One region of the Pseudomonas viridiflava genome, then DNA from elsewhere that is predicted to be linked to it. Evidence: predicted binding sites of a transcription regulator. Region 1 holds the regulator's gene; each other region holds the start of a gene.
The links. The regulator FliA, encoded in region 1, starts transcription of late flagellar genes. The targets are predictions, from matches to a motif close to CTAAAGTTTNNNNNNNNNNNGCCGNTAA.

Region 2: a site for FliA is predicted at 3,283-3,310, ahead of CFBP1590_RS11445 (methyl-accepting chemotaxis protein). Genes of this name have one in related genera too.
Region 3: a site for FliA is predicted at 3,857-3,884, ahead of motA (flagellar motor stator protein MotA). Genes of this name have one in related genera too.

The regions. Positions count from the first base shown of each region.
Region 1 is NZ_LT855380.1:1,906,951-1,912,984, reverse strand. Features, by position in the region: gene CFBP1590_RS09050 (chemotaxis protein CheA) at 1-1,510, opposite strand, end outside; gene CFBP1590_RS09045 (protein phosphatase CheZ) at 1,544-2,329, opposite strand; gene CFBP1590_RS09040 (chemotaxis response regulator CheY) at 2,349-2,723, opposite strand; gene fliA (RNA polymerase sigma factor FliA) at 2,979-3,719, opposite strand; gene fleN (flagellar synthesis regulator FleN) at 3,716-4,549, opposite strand; gene flhF (flagellar biosynthesis GTPase FlhF) at 4,665-5,993, opposite strand; gene flhA (flagellar biosynthesis protein FlhA) at 6,005-6,034, opposite strand, start outside.
Region 2 is NZ_LT855380.1:2,468,843-2,474,876, reverse strand. Features, by position in the region: gene surE (5'/3'-nucleotidase SurE) at 1-394, opposite strand, end outside; gene CFBP1590_RS11455 (DUF6482 family protein) at 505-816, opposite strand; gene CFBP1590_RS11450 (PH domain-containing protein) at 1,019-1,390, shown strand; gene CFBP1590_RS11445 (methyl-accepting chemotaxis protein) at 1,446-3,242, opposite strand; gene CFBP1590_RS28435 (methyl-accepting chemotaxis protein) at 3,420-4,145, opposite strand; partial or broken gene CFBP1590_RS28430 (MCP four helix bundle domain-containing protein) at 4,278-5,033, opposite strand; gene CFBP1590_RS11435 (TRAP transporter substrate-binding protein) at 5,216-6,034, opposite strand, start outside.
Region 3 is NZ_LT855380.1:5,309,457-5,315,490, forward strand. Features, by position in the region: gene CFBP1590_RS23885 (trimeric intracellular cation channel family protein) at 1-52, opposite strand, end outside; gene orn (oligoribonuclease) at 165-698, opposite strand; gene rsgA (small ribosomal subunit biogenesis GTPase RsgA) at 807-1,838, shown strand; gene motB (flagellar motor protein MotB) at 1,913-2,935, opposite strand; gene motA (flagellar motor stator protein MotA) at 2,939-3,790, opposite strand; gene CFBP1590_RS23910 (HDOD domain-containing protein) at 3,998-5,533, shown strand; gene rhdA (thiosulfate sulfurtransferase) at 5,579-6,034, shown strand, end outside.

The sequences.
Region 1 (6,034 bases):
CCTTGCCGCCGCGGGACTTGCCGGTGGCTTCGCGTTCTTCCGGGGTTTCGATACCGTGGTCGACGGCGTTGCGCACCAAGTGGACCAACGGGTCGGCCAGTGCCTCGACAAGGTTCTTGTCCAGGTCGGTCTCTTCACCCACCAGTTCCAGGATGATCTCCTTCTTGAGCTGGCGAGCCAGGTCACGAACCAGACGCGGAAAGCGGCCGAAGACTTTCTTGATCGGCTGCATGCGGGTTTTCATCACCGCGGTCTGCAGGTCTGCGGTTACCACGTCCAGGTTGGAAACGGCCTTGGACATGGCTTCGTCGCCACTGTTCAGACCCAGGCGAACCAGTCGGTTACGCACCAGCACCAGTTCGCCGACCATGTTCATGATCTCGTCCAGCCGCGCAGTATCGACGCGCACCGTGGTTTCGGCTTCTGTCGCGACCGGCTTTTCGCCAGTCGGGGCAGGAGCACGGGCGGGAGCAGGTGCAGCAGCCTTGGCTGGCGCAGGCTCGGCCTTCGCAGCAGGTGCAGGCGCCGCAGCGGGCTTGGCAGCAGGAGCCGGGGCAGCGGCCGCAGCAGGTGCGGGCGCCTTGGCCGCGATGGCCTCAGGCTCGAACTTGCCCTTGCCGTGCAACTCGTCCAGCAGGCTTTCGAATTCGTGATCGGTGATCTCATCCGAAGCTGCAGCCTTGGCCGTCACTGGAGCCTTGGCCACAACGGCCTCGGCAGCAACCGGCGCGACGACAGCAGCGTCGAACGACCCTTTGCCATGCAACTGATCCAGCAATGCTTCGAACTCGTCGTCAGTGATCTCGTCACTGGCCGGTGCGCTGCCGCCAGCCTTGGCCGCAGGGGCCGGTGCTGGAGCGGCATCGGCGGCAAACTTGCCCTTGCCGTGCAACTGATCGAGCAGGGATTCGAATTCCTGATCGGTGATTTCGTCGCTCGACGAGGCCTGAGCGGCCGGGGCCGCAGCAGGTGCTGCAATCGGCTTGGAGCCGTGCAGCGAATCGAGCAGCTGTTCGAATTCGTGGTCGGTGATGTCGTCGCCGCCAGCCGCCTCGGCAACCGGAGCAGGCACTTCAGTTGCCTCGGCCACAGGTTCAGGCTCGGCAACCGCATCATTGGATTGTGGTTCAGCCAGACGCGACAGCGCCGCCAGCAGTTCCGGCGTCGCAGGCGTCAGGTCAGTACGTTCGCGCACCTGGCCGAACATGCTGTTGACGGTGTCCAGTGCTTCCAGGACCACGTCCATGAGCTCGGAATCAACGCGCCGCTCACCCTTGCGAAGGATGTCGAACACGTTTTCGGCGATATGGCAGCACTCCACCAGCTCATGGAGCTGGAGGAAGCCGGCGCCCCCTTTTACAGTGTGAAAACCGCGAAAAATTGCATTGAGCAGATCAGCATCATCCGGTCGGCTTTCCAGCTCGACCAATTGCTCTGACAACTGCTCCAGAATTTCGCCGGCCTCTACCAGAAAATCCTGAAGGATTTCTTCATCGGCGCCGAAGCTCATGGGGGTGCTCCCTAAAATTAACCGTCAACAGACCTAGAAGCCGAGGCTCGATAGCAGATCGTCTACATCATCCTGTCCGGATACGACGTCTTCACGTTTATCGGCATGAATCTGCGGACCTTCACCCTTGGCGAGATGTTTTTTAGGATCTTTTTCTGCAAGGATGGATTCTTCGTCATGTTCGATGCCTGCGAAGCGATCGACATGGCTGGCCATGAGCACCAGCTTGAGCAAATTGCCTTCCACTTCAGTGACCAACTGCGTGACACGCTTGATCACCTGACCGGTGAGGTCCTGGTAATCCTGGGCGAGCAGAATGTCATTGAGGTGCGCGGAAACCTCGTGAGTTTCCTTCTCGGTACGCGTCAGAAAACCATCGACCCGCTTGGCGAGATCGCGAAATTCCTCGGCACCGATTTCGCGGCGCATGAAGCGCCCCCAGTCTTCACTCAACGCCTTCGCGTCGGCGCTCAGACCGTTCATGACCGGCGTGCTTTCCTCGACCAGATCCATGGTGCGGTTGGCCGCATTTTCGGTCAGCCGCACGACGTAACCCAGACGCTCGGTGGCATCCGTGATCTGCGATACCTCCTCGGCCTGAGGCATGTGCGGATCGATCTGGAAGTTGACGATTGCACTGTGCAGCTCACGAGTCAGCTTGCCCACTTCCTGATAAAGGCCGCGGTCGCGTGTCTGGTTGAGCTCATGGATCAGTTGCACAGCTTCGCCGAAACGACCTTTTTCAAGGCTGGTGACGAGTTCCTGCGCGTGTCTTTTCAGGGTCGACTCAAAGTCGGCCATCGAATCATTGTTATCCATAGCGCCCTCGCGGCATGCATCAGCTATTGACGCGTTCAAAGATCTTTTCGATCTTCTCTTTCAGCGCTTGAGCCGTGAATGGCTTGACCACGTAACCGTTCACCCCGGCCTGTGCAGCTTCGATGATCTGCTCACGCTTGGCTTCAGCGGTGACCATCAGCACGGGAAGGCTCTTGAGGCGCTCGTCCTGACGGACCTGGCGCAACAGATCGATACCGGACATGCCAGGCATGTTCCAGTCCGTCACCAGAAAGTCAAAGGCGCCGCTCTGCAGCATCGGCAGCGCGGTCAGACCGTCGTCCGCTTCCGATGTGTTGGTGAACCCCAGATCACGCAACAGGTTCTTGATGATCCGCCTCATCGTTGAGAAGTCATCAACGATGAGGATTTTCATGTTCTTGTCCAATTCGACCTCCAAGCAGTCTTTAACGCGTTCAGCACCTGAACACGCTGTTCACTCAATACTGGCACAGCACACCCCCGGCTGTACGAAACGACGACGGGCTTGGCAAAACGACAGGTACAGACCTGAACGAACAGCCCATCGAGGCACCGCCCGACAGGCTCCTGCCTTGTCTATCCTGTTACCACGTAACGCTCTGCACAGCCGGCTTGAAGCCAATGTGCGGACCAGGCCGCACCTTGACTGTCAACGCGCTCGCCACTCCCCCAAACGCCCTCGCAAACGAGCTGCGCACTGGCTGTGTAACTGACTGACCCGCGATTCGCTGACCCCCAGGACCTCTCCGATTTCCTTGAGGTTCAGCTCTTCGTCGTAGTACAGCGCCAAGACCAGACGCTCACGCTCCGGCAAATTGGCAATCGCATCGGCCAGGGCTGCCTGGAAGCGCTCGTCTTCCAGGTCCCGTGACGGTTCAAGCGAACCGCTGGCACCGTCCTCGTGCAGCCCTTCATGGTCGCCGTCCTGAAGCAGGTCGTCGAAACTGAAGAGGCGGCTGCCCAAGGTGTCATTCAAAATCCCGTAATAATCATCGAGACTCAACTGGAGTTCGGCAGCAACCTCGTGATCTTTAGCGTCACGTCCGGTTTTCGCTTCAATTGCGCGAATTGCGTCGCTCACCATGCGCGTATTGCGGTGGACCGAGCGAGGCGCCCAGTCACCCTTGCGCACTTCGTCGAGCATGGCGCCACGAATACGGATACCCGCATAGGTCTCGAAACTCGCACCCTTGGTGGAATCGTATTTGGTCGAGACTTCGAGCAGACCGATCATGCCGGCCTGAATCAGGTCCTCGACCTGCACACTGGCTGGCAGGCGAGCCAGCAGGTGATAGGCGATACGTTTGACCAGAGGCGCATAACGCTCGATCAGCTCGTACTGCGAATTCCGGGAAGCCTTGCTGTACATCTGATAGCCGCTCGCTGTCATTGGACAGGCCCCGCACTGGTCTGGTGAACGAGTCGTTCGACGAAGAATTCAAGGTGACCCCGTGGGTTGGCCGGCAACGGCCAGGTGTCGACCTTCTGGGCAATGGCCTTGAATGCCAGCGCGCATTTGGAGCGCGGGAAGGCTTCGTAGACGGCACGCTGTTTCTGAACGGCCTTGCGCACGCATTCGTCGTAGGGCACAGCCCCGACATACTGCAGCGCAACATCCAGAAAGCGGTCCGTGACCTTGGTCAGCTTGGCGAACAGATTGCGGCCTTCCTGAGGGCTCTGGGCCATGTTGGCCAGCACCCTGAAACGATTCATGCCGTAGTCGCGGTTGAGCAACTTGATCAGTGCGTAGGCATCGGTGATGGACGTCGGCTCGTCGCAGACCACCAGCAGGACTTCCTGCGCGGCGCGTACAAAGCTGACCACCGATTCACCAATGCCGGCTGCCGTGTCGATCACCAGCACATCGAGGTTGTCGCCAATCTCGCTGAACGCCTGGATCAGACCGGCATGCTGGGCAGGCGACAGATGAACCATGCTCTGGGTGCCGGAAGCGGCAGGCACGATGCGCACGCCGCCCGGCCCCTGGAGAAGCACGTCGCGCAACTCGCAACGGCCTTCTATGACATCGGCGAGCGTGCGTTTGGGTGTCAGCCCCAGCAGGACATCGACATTTGCCAGACCCAGATCGGCGTCAAGAAGCATGACGCGTCGACCGAGCTCAGCCAGGGCCAGTGAGAGGTTCACTGACACGTTAGTCTTACCGACGCCACCTTTGCCGCCAGTCACCGCAATAACCTGTACGGGATGCATGCTGCCCATGTTATTTCTTTACCTTGTCTTGCGTAGACCGAAGCCACATTGGGGGCTGCACGTTCGCGAACGAACAATGCCTGGCAGACCATCGATGCAGGGACATTCCAATAGTCTCCATCACTTAACCTACCCTTTTGCCAGGTGAGTGATAGAGGTCGGCAAACATATCAGCCATCGCTTCTTCGCTAGGCTCGTCCTGCATTTGCACGCTGACCGCGCGACTCACCAACTGGTGGCGACGCGGGATGTGCAAATCGTCAGGAATCCGTGGTCCGTCCGTGAGGTAGGCCACCGGCAATTCGTGACTGATTGCCAGGCTCAGAACTTCACCCAGGCTGGCGGTTTCATCCAGCTTGGTCAAAATGCATCCGGCCAGGCCACAACGCTTGTAACTGTGATAAGCCGCCGTCAGTACCTGCTTCTGGCTGGTTGTGGCCAGGACCAGGTAGTTACGCGACTTGATGCCACGACCCGCCAGGCTTTCCAGTTGCATGCGCAACGCAGGATCACTGGCTTGCAGCCCGGCGGTATCAATGAGGACCACACGCTTGCGCAGCAGAGGCTCAAGGGCCTGTGCCAGCGACTGACCGGGATCGACGTGAGTCACCGGCACGTTGAGGATGCGGCCCAGTGTCTTAAGCTGCTCCTGGGCACCGATGCGGAAACTGTCCATGCTGACCAGCGCAATGTTCTGCGCGCCGTATTTCAGTACATAACGGGCGGCCAGCTTGGCCAGCGTGGTGGTCTTGCCCATGCCGGCAGGACCGACCATGGCAATCACACCGCCCTCTTCCAGTGGCTCGACATCCGGCACGGCAATCATGCGCGCCAGATGGGCCAACAGCATGCGCCAGGCCTGACGAGGCTCGTCAATGTCCGGAATCATCGACAGCAGGTCACGCGACAGCGGGCCGGACAGGCCGACGCGTTGCAGGCGACGCCACAGGTTGGCCTGTTGCGGACGGCTGCCCTGCAACTGGGTCCAGGCCAGGGAACCGAGTTGGACTTCCAGAAGCTCGCGCAGACCGTTCAATTCGGAGCGCATCGATTCAAAGGCACGTTGACCGCCTGCAGGCTCGGCTGCAGGAGCCGGTGCGTAGGCAAACGGACGTGGCGGCTCTTCGAGTGTCGGCTCGATGTGGGTATCGGTCGCGCTGATCGACTTGCCGGAAAACAGCTGAAGATTGACCGAGGCATCGCTGTCGCTGCGGTTGTTCAGTTCAGCCTGGGCGGAGACGATGCGCGACTGAGTCTTGCGCAGCTCGTCTTCGAGTTCCATGTTGGGAACGCGTGGCGCCAGCGCAGACAGCTTGTAATCCAGAGCGGCGGTCAACTCGACGCCACCGGCGATGCGGCGGTTGCCAATGATGGCCGCCTCAGCGCCCAGCTCATCGCGAACCAGCTTCATGGCTTGACGCATATCGGCGGCGAAAAATCGCTTAACTTGCATGACTCACTACCTCAGCCGTTGGGCCCGACAGTCGCTACGAT
Region 2 (6,034 bases), 560 kb from region 1:
CCTGGCTCAGGGCAATCGAAGGGACGCCCAGCAACAGCCCGGCCATGGCCGCACCGACCGTACCGGAAAACACCGTTTCAACGCCCAGGTTCGCGCCTTTATTGATGCCGGACAGGATCAAGGTGGGTGGTTGACTCATCAATTGCTGCAAAGCCATGGCGACACAGTCGGCGGGCGTGCCCGACACCGAAAACCTGCGCTCGCCACGCTTGGTCACGCGCAGTGGGTGATGAATGCTCAAGGCATGCGATATGCCGCTCTGGTCGTGATCAGGGGCAACGATCCAGACGTCGTCGGCCAACTCGCCGGCCACTTCTTCAAGTGCCAGCAGACCTGGGGCATCGATGCCATCGTCGTTGGTGATCAGGATTCGGGGTAGTTTCTGGAAAGACATGACTGCTCCTGAATAGCGGACTGCTGCCATTGAGTCGATCAGCAGTACCAACTGACCGCTCTGGTGGGCAGAGCGGTGTTCCGTTCATTCGGACAGGTGAAAGCGATGTATCAGAGGCTGGAGCGCAACGGAATCTCATGCCGGGAAGATTCGACCTGCACGTCGTCCAGGCCGACCATCTCGTCGTGCGCCACGCCCTGGCTCAGAAAAAGTTGCACATCCGGCACCGACGACAGCACCTTGCGCGCTTCCTCGACCGAAGCCAGATGCAAAGGCTTGCCGTGCGAGTCCTGAACCGGCACTGACTTGCCGTCCACAAGCGCATGGAGCACGTACGAACCGCCTTCCATCGACACCAGATTGAGCTCACTGATCTTGCCAGCCTTGATATCGCTGGACAGGTTTTGAATGTTCAAAATCACACCTCCGTGGGCGTTCCGGGAATCAGAGCGTCACAGAAATTGAGCCTGAATCGACGTTAACGTTCCCTTGCTGTCATGTCAGACATGAACAATGCCCCTCGCCAGACGAGCGACTAAAAGAAGTGGCCAGCTGCTACTCTGCTTGCGCAGTGCTCGGTACAGACGCGCTCCGCTTCCTTAAGTAATGGTTCAAGGACAGAAAATGATCGATTTCAACAACAAAGGCTTTTTCAAGCTCAAGCAGAATGACGAGTACTCAGAACGCGTGAAGGACCTGCTGCTGGACGGCGAAACAGTCATCGACGCCTACAAGTCCATGCGCGACGGCGTGGTGTTCACCACCAAACGCATCATCTCGGTCAACGTTCAGGGGCTGACAGGCAGCAAGAAAGACTTCACCTCGCTGCCCTACAAGAACATCGTGGCCTGGTCGGTGGAAACCTCGGGGACCTTCGACCTGGATTCGGAACTGGAGATCTATTACTCGGCGATTGGCAAGGTGAAGTTCGAATTCACAGGCAAGACGTCAATGGTTGAAATCTCAAGGTACATCGCCCAACACCTGCTCGGCTGACTCACCGGACGCCCGCCTGTCTGTGCGCAGACGGGCGGGCGTCACACCCGACGACTCAGTGGCCCAGCAACTGCGCCGCGTCGAAGCCCATCCGCAGATTGCCCCAATGACGGCCTTCGAAGAAGAACGGCACGTCGATCTCGGTCATGATTTCACCGGTATCGCGCAGGTAGGTCTGCAGCAGGAAACGCTGCTTGTTACCTGCCGCTCGCAGGCCGACCGGGTCAGAGAACATCCGCTTGTTGCGGCACACCGGCAGGTCGACGGCGCGATTGCCGGTCGGTTTCTGCGATACCCAGCTGTTGTTGACCGGGCAATAGCCTTTGTTATCGACAATGAACGTGACCTTGCCGCCCCGGGTGCCCTTGGTCAGCTTGTCGCACTCTTCCTGGCAGATCTGCGCGAAACGCTCGGTGTAGCTGGTCATGTATTGCTTGGGGTCGGTGCCGGGAATCAGTTTGTAACTCTGATCGAACAGATTGACGCCCCCCTTGTGCAGCGCCGCAAGCCGCGCCTGCAGAATATCCCGACACTCACTGGCCCGCGTGATTGCAGCGTCCAGCTCACCGTGCCCGAGCACGAAACGTCCCAGCAGCGCCTGCACCCTCTCGGCAACACCGGACAGGTCACGGGTGGCTGTCGCCGAATGCTGCATGCGCTGGTCGATGGCCTGGCTGTCGGCGTAGATGCGCGTCACCCGGTCGTTGATGCCGGTATTGGTCGTGGCGAACTGCTGGATGTGGGAGGCAATGTCGGCGAGCTTGCCATTGGTGGATTCGAAGTCGACGATCATGCTCTCGAAATGCCCCGAGGCCCGCTCCACGACCAATTGCGTTTCACGTGCGCTCTGGCTGATCTGGGTGGTCTGCTCGTAGGTCGAGCTGACTTCCAGCAGCATCGCATCGATGTTCTGTGAAATGTCGTCGGTGGCTTTGCTGACGTTTTGCGCCAGGGTGCGCACCTCGTCGGCCACCACAGCAAAGCCGCGACCGCTTTCACCGGCACGTGCCGCTTCGATGGCAGCGTTTAGGGCCAACAGGTTGGTCTGCGAAGAAATCTGCTGGATCAGGCCGACGATGGACTTGATGCTTGACGAACGCTGGTTCAGGGCAGACACCAACACGCCGAATTCATTGAGGCTGCTGGATATCTGGCTGATGTTGCCCGTCACTTCGAGCAGTTCGGAGTAGGAACCGCGCGCCATGCTCAGGTTCTGGGCAGTGGTGCTGGAAATACCCTGAGTCTGCTGCGACACGTCCTCAATGCTGCCGACCGCCATATTGCTCTGGTCCATGACCTCCTTTGCAAAGCGTGCCTGATCGGTCGCGCTGTCGCTGGAATCACTGATGTTCTTGAGCGAACGCGCGGATTCGACCGCGATCTGCACGGTCAGCGCCTGAATGCTGCTGATCACTTCGCGCTGCTTGGCGAGGAACCGGTTGCAGGTGCTGGCCAGCACGCGGATTTCATCATGGGTCAGCAGCGGCAGATCCTTGGACAGATCACCCTCGCCATTGGCGATTTCTTCCAGCGCACCGGTCATGAACATCACAGGCCGCACGATGAGATGACGCAGGTACCAGACCATGAAACTGACCATGCCCAGCGTGAACAGGGTGCTGATCAGAATCGCGTTGCTCAGCGCATCCAGCCTGCCCTCGATACGCGCCAGTACACCGGTTTCCAGCTGCGCACTGCGCAGCAACATCACGATGTCGGCACGAACAGACAGCGCCACCCAGTACAGCAGTGCACTGACGACGACCAACAGAAAAAGGCTTGAGAGCTTTTTGGTCAGGGTGTTGAAGAACTGCTTTTCGACCGACTCGTACAAGGCCTTTAACGTTTGCATGCAGCTGCTCCTGGGCGCGGAAGATGATCGGTTTCGATGGTTAACGTCTGTTAGTGCAAAAGCTTTAATGAACCGGAGCGATCAGTTTCGAAAAACACCTGATCGGGCGACAACCGCCTGCGAACAGGCGGTGGGCGAGCGGGTAGCGGAATGAGGCCGGATGAGGATCTGTAGACGTCAAAGCCGGAACCGATCCACCGAACGCGAGAGCTGCACTGCCAGGGCGGACAACTCATCTGTGGTGGTCGCGGTCTGGCCGATGACCCGACTGTTGTCCTCGGACATGCTGGCGATCATTTCCACCTGGTGGGCGATTTCATTACTCGCCAGGCTCTGTTCGCCAATCGTGCGAGTGATGTCGTTGACAAGGTGCGTGGTGCTCAGCGTGGCGTCGAGGATATCCCGGATGGCCTGCTGGACCTCGGCGGTCACCGCCATGCCTTTATCGACCTGGACCACCCCGGCTTCCATGCTGGTCACCGCCTCGCGGGTGCTTTGTTGAATGCGGGCGACCATGCCGGTGATTTCCTGAGTCGATGCGCTAGTGCGACCTGCCAGGCTGCGCACCTCATCGGCGACCACGGCAAAACCACGGCCCTGTTCACCGGCACGCGCCGCCTCGATGGCCGCGTTGAGCGCCAGCAGGTTGGTCTGATCGGCAATGCTCTTGATGACCTGAATGATGTTGAAAATAGCTTCCGATTCCTTGTCCAGCGTGCGGATCACCTGCGCCGACTGTTGCGCCGAACGGGCAATGCCGTCCATGTCGCTGACCACCTGATGGATCACCCGTCCGCCGTTCTTGGCCAGCGTCTCGGCCTGATTGGCCATTTCCCGTGCCTGTTCGGCGTGACGCGTGATTTCTTCGATGCTGGCGGTCATTTCGCTGGTGGCCGCCGACATGGTCGCCGCCGCCGAGCTTTGCTGCTGGCTGCTGCCCGCCACTTCGTGACAGCCGCTGCTCAATTGCCCGCTCATGCCACTGACGCCATGGGCGTTGCTGCGCACCACTTCGATCATGCCGCGCAGATCGCGCTGCATGACCGCAAGGCTGCGAATCAGCGCGCTGGCCTCATCACGACTGGTCGGCTCGGTAATTGGCTCGCTAAGGTCGCCATGCGCGATGCTGTCAGCGATGCGACTGGCCGACTGCAGGGGAATCATGATGCTGCGGGTCACCCAATGCCCCTGCGCGACCAGCAGCAACAGGCTGATGACCAGAACCACGCCAAGCGTGGTATTGGCGGTGCTGATGGCGTCGCGGGTGATTTCGCCGCTGGCTTTCGAGTTGTCTTCGATCAGGTCGCTCAACGTGGACATCTGGCCTTCAAGCTGGGTGAAGGCGGCAGAGAATGTACCCAGATCCTGTTGGGCGCGGTCAGGACTGTCCAGCGCGAGGCCGACAATTCGCTCGCCCGCGCTGATGTAGGCGTCGAGGCTGGGCTTGACCTTGTTCAGTTCGGCCTTGAGGGTGTCATTGATCGGCAGCGCCAGGTTGTCACTCAGCACTTTGCGGAACTGCGCGGCGTGCTCATTGAGGGAGGCCAGGACCTCGTCACGGGTGGTTTCGCTCTTGCCCAGCCCGACCAGCATCGCCGAGAGCACATCGGCGCGCAGGGCGTCGTGCATCATGTCGGCCTGCAGATGATTGCTCAGCGCGGTCATGCTGACCTCGTTGTCGGCCATCGCCGCCTCCATCCGGTTATTGCCCAGATAGCTGACCAGACTGATGATCAGCACAGCCAGTACCCCGGTGCCTATCAACAGAAACAAACGAAGTTTGATCGACATCCTGAAGCTCCCCTGCGGTCAATGAAATAACGCGAGCTGCGGATTGCTCTTATGCAAAGCTTATCGACGCCTGTTCACGGATATTTAAGACTATTTTCGGGGGGTTACCGGTTTAAATCGGATTGGATGTATCGAGCGTGCAGCGTCAGGCCCGCCGGACGGGCTCTGACGCGACAAGGGCTTTACTGTGTTGCGCGTGCCTTGGCGATTTCGTCGTACATCATCTTCACCAGACCGGCATCCAGTTGCTGGGAAAACTCGTCGATGACAGGTTTTACGCGCTCACGAAAACGGTCTTTCTCGGCAGGAGAAATGTCGTTGACCGCAATCTGCTTCTCCAGATTGGCCCGGGCATTGTCCATGCTGGCGGCCGTCACTTCACGCTGGAAGACCTGAGCCTTGGCGGCGGCATCGCGAATCAGTGCCTTTTCATCGTCGTTCAGACGATTCCAGGTTTTCTGACTCATGATCAGCGACTGCGGGTTGAAGATGTGCCCGGTCGCGGACAGGTATTTCTGCACTTCGAAGAACTTGCTGCCTTCGATTACTGTGTACGGATTTTCCTGACCATCGATGGTGTGCTGCTCAAGGCCGGTGTAGACCTCGGGAAACGCCATTGGCACCGGGTTGGCGCCAAGGGCCGAGAAGGTCTTCAGGTAGATGGGCGACTGAATGACGCGGATCTTCAGGCCCTGCATGTCCTCCAGGCGGGTGATCGGGTTCTTGCTGTTCGTCACGTTGCGAAACCCGAGGTCCCAATAGCCCAGGGCGACCAGCCCCTTGCTGTCGAGCTGCGCTGCGAGCTTCTGGCCGACCGGGCCGTCGATGACCGCATGGGCTTCTTTCACGTCGTTGAACAGAAACGGGAAATCGAGCATCGCGAAGTCAGGCGCCTGAGCGGCGAGAATCCCGGAATTGAGGACCGTAATGTCGAGCGTGCCGCCCTGCAAGGCTGACACGGTCTGCACATCGCCGCCCAGCGTGCCGCCGGGAAACAGCCG
Region 3 (6,034 bases), 2.7 Mb from region 1:
CGCCGGTCATGGCTTCAGCAGTGATTGCAATCAGGTAAAGCATCAGCAACATGGTGACGACTCGGCGACAAGGGCGCGCAGTTTAACCAGCGCCGTTGTGCGCCGAAAGGCTTATGCACTGAAAGGGTGCAGCGAAGATTCATTCGCTGCACTGGCCTCACGTGTTACTTGATGAAGTGCTCGCGGTAAAAGCGCAGTTCGGCAATCGACTCGCGAATGTCGTCCAGCGCCAAGTGCGTACTGCCCTTCTGGAACTTGAGGTTCGGCGACCAGCGCGCAGCCAGCTCCTTGAGTGTGGAGACGTCAAGGTTGCGGTAGTGAAAGTAGTGTTCCAGGGTCGGCATATGGCGGTACAGGAAGCGACGGTCCTGGCAGATGCTGTTGCCACAGATCGGCGAACTGCGCTCAGGCACCCATTGCATGATGAAGGCCAGAGTCTGCGCCTCGGCATCCGCCATCGTCACCGTGCTTTCACGTACGCGCTGGGTCAGGCCCGAGCCGCCGTGCTGACGGGTGTTCCACTCGTCCATTCGCGCCAGCGTCTCATCGCTCTGATGAATCGCGAGTACCGGACCTTCGGCCAGGGTGTTCAGCTCACTATCGGTGATGATCGTGGCCATTTCGATGATGACATCGGTGTCAGGGTCCAGACCGGTCATTTCCAGGTCGATCCAGATAAGGTTCTGCTTGTTCTGCATATGACGACTCCTCAGCGTAGGCGCGCAGTTTAGCTTACCCGGCCGTGCTAGACTGCCGCCCGATTCAACGTACTGCCTATTCATCTGCTTCATCACATCGGAACACCCATGGCCAAACGCCAACTCAATCGTCGTCAGAACTGGCGCATCGAAAAGATTCAGGGCGAACGTGCTGCCCGCGCTGCGAAACGCGAGTCTGTCGCGCTCGAAACACTCGAAGGCGGTGACCTCGGCCCGGAACAGACCGGTCTGGTGATCGCCCACTTCGGCGTTCAGGTCGAAGTCGAGGCCCAGGAAGGCGAACAGATAGGCCAGGTGTTCCGCTGTCACTTGCGTGCCAACCTGCCCGCACTGGTGACCGGTGATCGCGTGGTCTGGCGCGCCGGCAATCAGGGCATCGGCGTCATCGTCGCCCAACTGCCCCGCACCACCGAACTGTGCCGTCCGGATTCACGCGGCCAGCTCAAGCCGGTGGCAGCCAACGTCGACCTGATCGTCATTGTCTTCGCCCCGATGCCCGAGCCGCATGCCAACCTGATCGACCGTTATCTGGTCGCCGCCGAGCATGCCGGGATTCATCCGCTGTTGCTGCTCAATAAGGCTGACCTGATCGACGAGCAGAACGCTCCTGCGCTCAACGCCTTGCTGGCGGTCTACCGCACGCTGGGTTACCCGGTGCTGGAAGTGTCTGCGCATCACGGCGACGGCATGCAGCAGTTGCAGGCGCGCCTGGATGGCCACATCAGCGTGTTCGTGGGTCAGTCCGGCGTGGGCAAGTCCTCGCTGGTCAACAGCCTGCTGCCTGAAGTCGGGACGCGTGTCGGCCCGTTGTCGGAGCTGTCCGGCCAGGGCACGCACACCACAACCACTGCGCGACTGTTCCACTTTCCGCGTGGCGGCGACCTCATCGACTCGCCCGGCATCCGTGAATTCGGACTGGGGCATGTCAGCCGCGCCGACGTGGAGGCGGGCTTCATCGAGTTCAACGACCTGATCGGCACATGCCGTTTCCGCGACTGCAAGCACGACCGCGAACCGGGCTGCGCTCTGCTCAAGGCACTCGAAGACGGGCGCGTTCAGCAGCAACGCATGAACAGCTATCGCTCGATCATCGCCAGCCTGCCGGAAGACAGCTACTGATACCTGTCTGCGCCGACGTTCTGCCGAAAACAAGAATGCCGCGATGATCGCGGCATTTTTGTAGGTGTCAGGACTCAGTTCTGGGTCGGCTCGACCTTCAGCGTGCCCTGATCGAAGATGTTCAGCTTCTGCCGGATCTCATGGGGCTGGGCATAGGCCTGCGGATCGACCGGCGCTGGCGCCGTCGAAGCGCCAGGCACTGCACCCGGTGCTGCCGGAGCAGCAGGCACCTGCGGGGCACCACCAGAGTTTTGAGCACCTTCAATACGTTCCTGGGCCTTCTTGGTCAGCACAACGATATCGATACGACGGTTCACGGGGTTGGTCGGGTTCTCACGGTCATAAAGCGCCGATGAGGCATAACCGACCACGCGGGCCACCTGCGGATCCGGATAACTGCCTGCAACCAGAGCACGGCGCGCAGCGTTGGCCCGGTTGGCCGACAGTTCCCAGTTGCCGAATCCGCCATTGCCTACGAACGGCGTGGCATCGGTATGGCCGCTGATGCTGATCTTGTTGGGCACGCTTTTGATGGTGTCAGCCATCGCCAGCAGAATGTCTTCGAAGTAAGGCTTCAAGCGCGCACTGCCGGAGTCGAACATCGGCCGGTTGTCAGCATCCATGATCTGGATGCGCAGACCGTCCTGCGTGATCTCGAACAGAATCTGGTCCTTGAATTTCTGCAGTTGCGGGTTCTCTTCGACCTTGTTCTGCAATTCCTGCAGAAGCATTTCGAGACGTTCCTGCTCGACCTCTTCAGCCTTGGATTCCGAGGTGTCGGACTCGATCGGCACCGTATCCGGCGAAGGTGTGGTCTTCACTTCAGGGTTGAGCGTCTGGTTAGGCGACATTTCCGGCGAGCCGCCCAGGTCGATCACGTAGGGCGAACCGCTGTCGGAGAACCCGACCGGATCCTTGAAGTAACCGGCCACGGCAATCAACTGCTCGGGCGTGGCGGACGACATCAGCCACAGCACCAGGAAGAACGCCATCATGGCCGTCGCGAAGTCGGCAAAGGCGATTTTCCAGGCGCCGCCGTGATGCCCTCCACCGAAGCGCTTGACGCGCTTGATGATTATCGGCTGATTATTTTCCATGGCTTAGCGACCGCGAACCGCTTGTTCCAGCTCACTGAAGCTGGGGCGATGCAGCGGATACAGAACCTTGCGGCCGAACTCGACGGCCAGCGAAGGCGGCATGCCGGAGGCCGAGGCCACCAGAGAAGCCTTGATGCATTCGTAGACGTTCATTTCTTCCTTGGCATCGTGAGCCAGGGAAGTGGCCAGCGGACCGAAGAAACCATAAGCCGCGAGAATACCGAAGAAGGTACCCACCAGTGCCGCACCTACGTGCATGCCGATGGCCGCCTTGTCGCCCGACCCCAGGGACGCCATGGTCACTACGATACCCAGTACCGCCGCGACGATACCGAAACCGGGCATGCCGTCGGCAATACCGGTGATGGCGTGCGACGGATGCTCGAGCTCTTCCTTCATGCTCAGCAGTTCCATGTCGAACAGGCCTTCCAGCTCGTGGGGAGCCATGTTGCCCGAGGACATGATGCGCAGGTAATCGCAGATGTACGCCGTCATGCGTTCATCTTTCAGTACACCTGGGTATTTGGCGAAGATGGGGCTTGCGGCCGGCTCTTCGATATCCCCTTCAATCGCCATCATGCCTTCGCGACGGCTCTTGTTGAGGATCTCGTAAACCAGCCCCAGCACCTCAAGGTAATAGGCGTGGGTGAAGCGTGTGCCGAACATTTTCAGCGACTTCTTGAACACGTGCATGGTCATGTGGCCAGGGTTGGCCTGCAGAAATGCACCCAGCGCAGCACCGCCGATGATCAACACCTCGTAGGGCTGAAACAGGGCCATGATCTTGCCGTGAGACAGGACGTATCCGCCGAGGACACTCGCGAAAACGACAATGATGCCGATAATTTTAGCCATAGGAGAAAATACTTTACTGAGTCGGGTTCAGGGACAGTCCGGAAGTTCTTGAAACTCTTCTTCTCCTTATCGGCCTAACTGGGCCAGACTATAGGCAGTTATTGCTAAAAAACCAGTTCCGCCCGGAATCGCGGGATCGAAAAAGGCTGTCGCGCCCCAGAACGCTGGCAGCCTCCCAGCTCGAAAATCAGCTGCACAGGGCATCGAATGTCGACAACGCATGTTCCACATCCGCCGGTTCCAAAGACGCTTGAATCCTGGGTCAGACTGCTCGACGGCGTCGATCTGCCCGTGCCTGCGGCCAACCACGACCGGGTTCGTGCGGCACTCAATGACAGTCGCCGCTCGTTGCGTGAAATTGCGGAAATGATGCAGGAAAGTCCTGCACTGGTGCTCAGCGTGATGCGCGAGGCCAATCACCACACGCACGGCATCACTGAACAGGCCGAGAGCCTGGAAATCGCGATCAACCGACTGGGTCTGGCACGCACGGAGGTGCTGCTGGGTCGCTTGCCCGCCAAGCCGCCTGAAGAAATTCCGGCCGCTTTCCGTCAGTTGATCCTGATCAGTCAGCACGCCACACAACAGGCCAACGGGCTGTTCGCCAGCCGTCTGGCGCGACTGTGGCAGGACATTCATCTGGGCAGCCTGTTGTTTCTGGCACCGCTGTGGCCGATGGCGCTTGCCTATCCAAAGCTGCTTGAGGAACTGGAGCTGCGGGTCATTCACAAAGGCCATTCCAGCATTGCCGTCGAGAAGGAACTGTTCGGCGTCAACCTGCTGGAACTGGCGCTTGCGCTCGCCGAGTTCTGGCGCCTGCCGGTCTGGGTGACCCGTGGCTATAAACTGCTGCTCAACGAGCGGCGTGATCTGGTCAAGGTGCTGCGGATCGCGCGCGAAGATCAGGATCCGCTGCTGCAACAGCAGCTGATGGATGCCGATCCCAACCTGCGTCGCTGGCTCAACCAGCCCGCCAATACCGTACTGCTGGGCAACGGACTGGCGCTGGCTGCGCAGCACGCATGGAACAGTCCGCACTGCCTGCGCTGGGAGCGACTCACCAGCCTGTACCTGCAACAGCCTCTGGATGACGTTCAGCAGCAGGCCCACCAGAATGCGGCCAGCAGCGCACGCCATCACAGCGAAAAGGACTTGTGGCATCCAGCCGAATCGCTGATCTGGCCCTGGGATGCGCGCCGCGTAAGGCGAGACAACGATCCTGCGCCACCGCCCTCGGCCGACGCGCTGCAGCTCTGGCGCAAGCAATGCGCCGAACTGCTGCAGGACCCGACGCCGTTTATCAATGCGATGCACTTGACCACGTCTGCACGCGAAGCGCTTGTCGCCTGCGGCATGCAGCGGGTCATGCTGTTGATGATGGACAAGACCGGAACAGCGCTGCGCGTGCATCAGTCTGCAGGACTGGCGCCCGAGGCTGCAGCGATGCAGCTGTTCGTGAAGGAAAGCACCGTGCTGCAACGGCTCCTGACCCAGCCGACACAGTTGCGCATGACACCTGCCAACATCGCCCAGTTTTCTGCCCTGCTGCCTGCGCCGCTCAAAACGCTGTTCAGCGGTCAGCATTGGCTGATTCGCTCCCTGAGCAGCAACGGCAAAGTCATGATGCTGGTGGTGGCGGATCAGGGCGGCGGTGCGCTGTCGGAAATTTCCGTTCAGGCATTCGGAAAAACCGCGCAATGCATTGAACGCGCGCTGGGCATCTTTAGTCATCGCAAAGCCTGAGGCCTGGCGTACAATTCGCATCTTTCTTTTCATCGGAGGCTGCAAATGTCCGTATTCGCTGGCTTACCGTTGGTCATCGAGCCCAACGATCTGCTCGAGCGCCTGGAAGCCCCGGAACTGATTCTGGTGGATCTGACCAGCAGCGCTCGCTACGACGCAGGGCATATCCCTGGCGCTCGCTTCGTTGATCCCAAGCGCACTCAACTCGGCCAGCCACCTGCGCCCGGCCTGCTGCCCGCGCACTCCGATCTGGAAAAGCTGTTCGGCGAACTGGGCCACAACCCCGATGCCGTCTATGTTGTCTATGACGACGAAGGCGGCGGTTGGGCCGGGCGCTTCATCTGGTTGCTGGACGTGATCGGCCACCATCGCTATCACTACGTGGACGGCGGCCTGCTGGCCTGGGAAGCCCAGTCACTGCCGCTGACCCGGGACGTTCCGCCAATGGCGGGCGGCCCGGTTGCGCTAAAGCTGCACGACGAGCCGACGGCGACCCGCGAA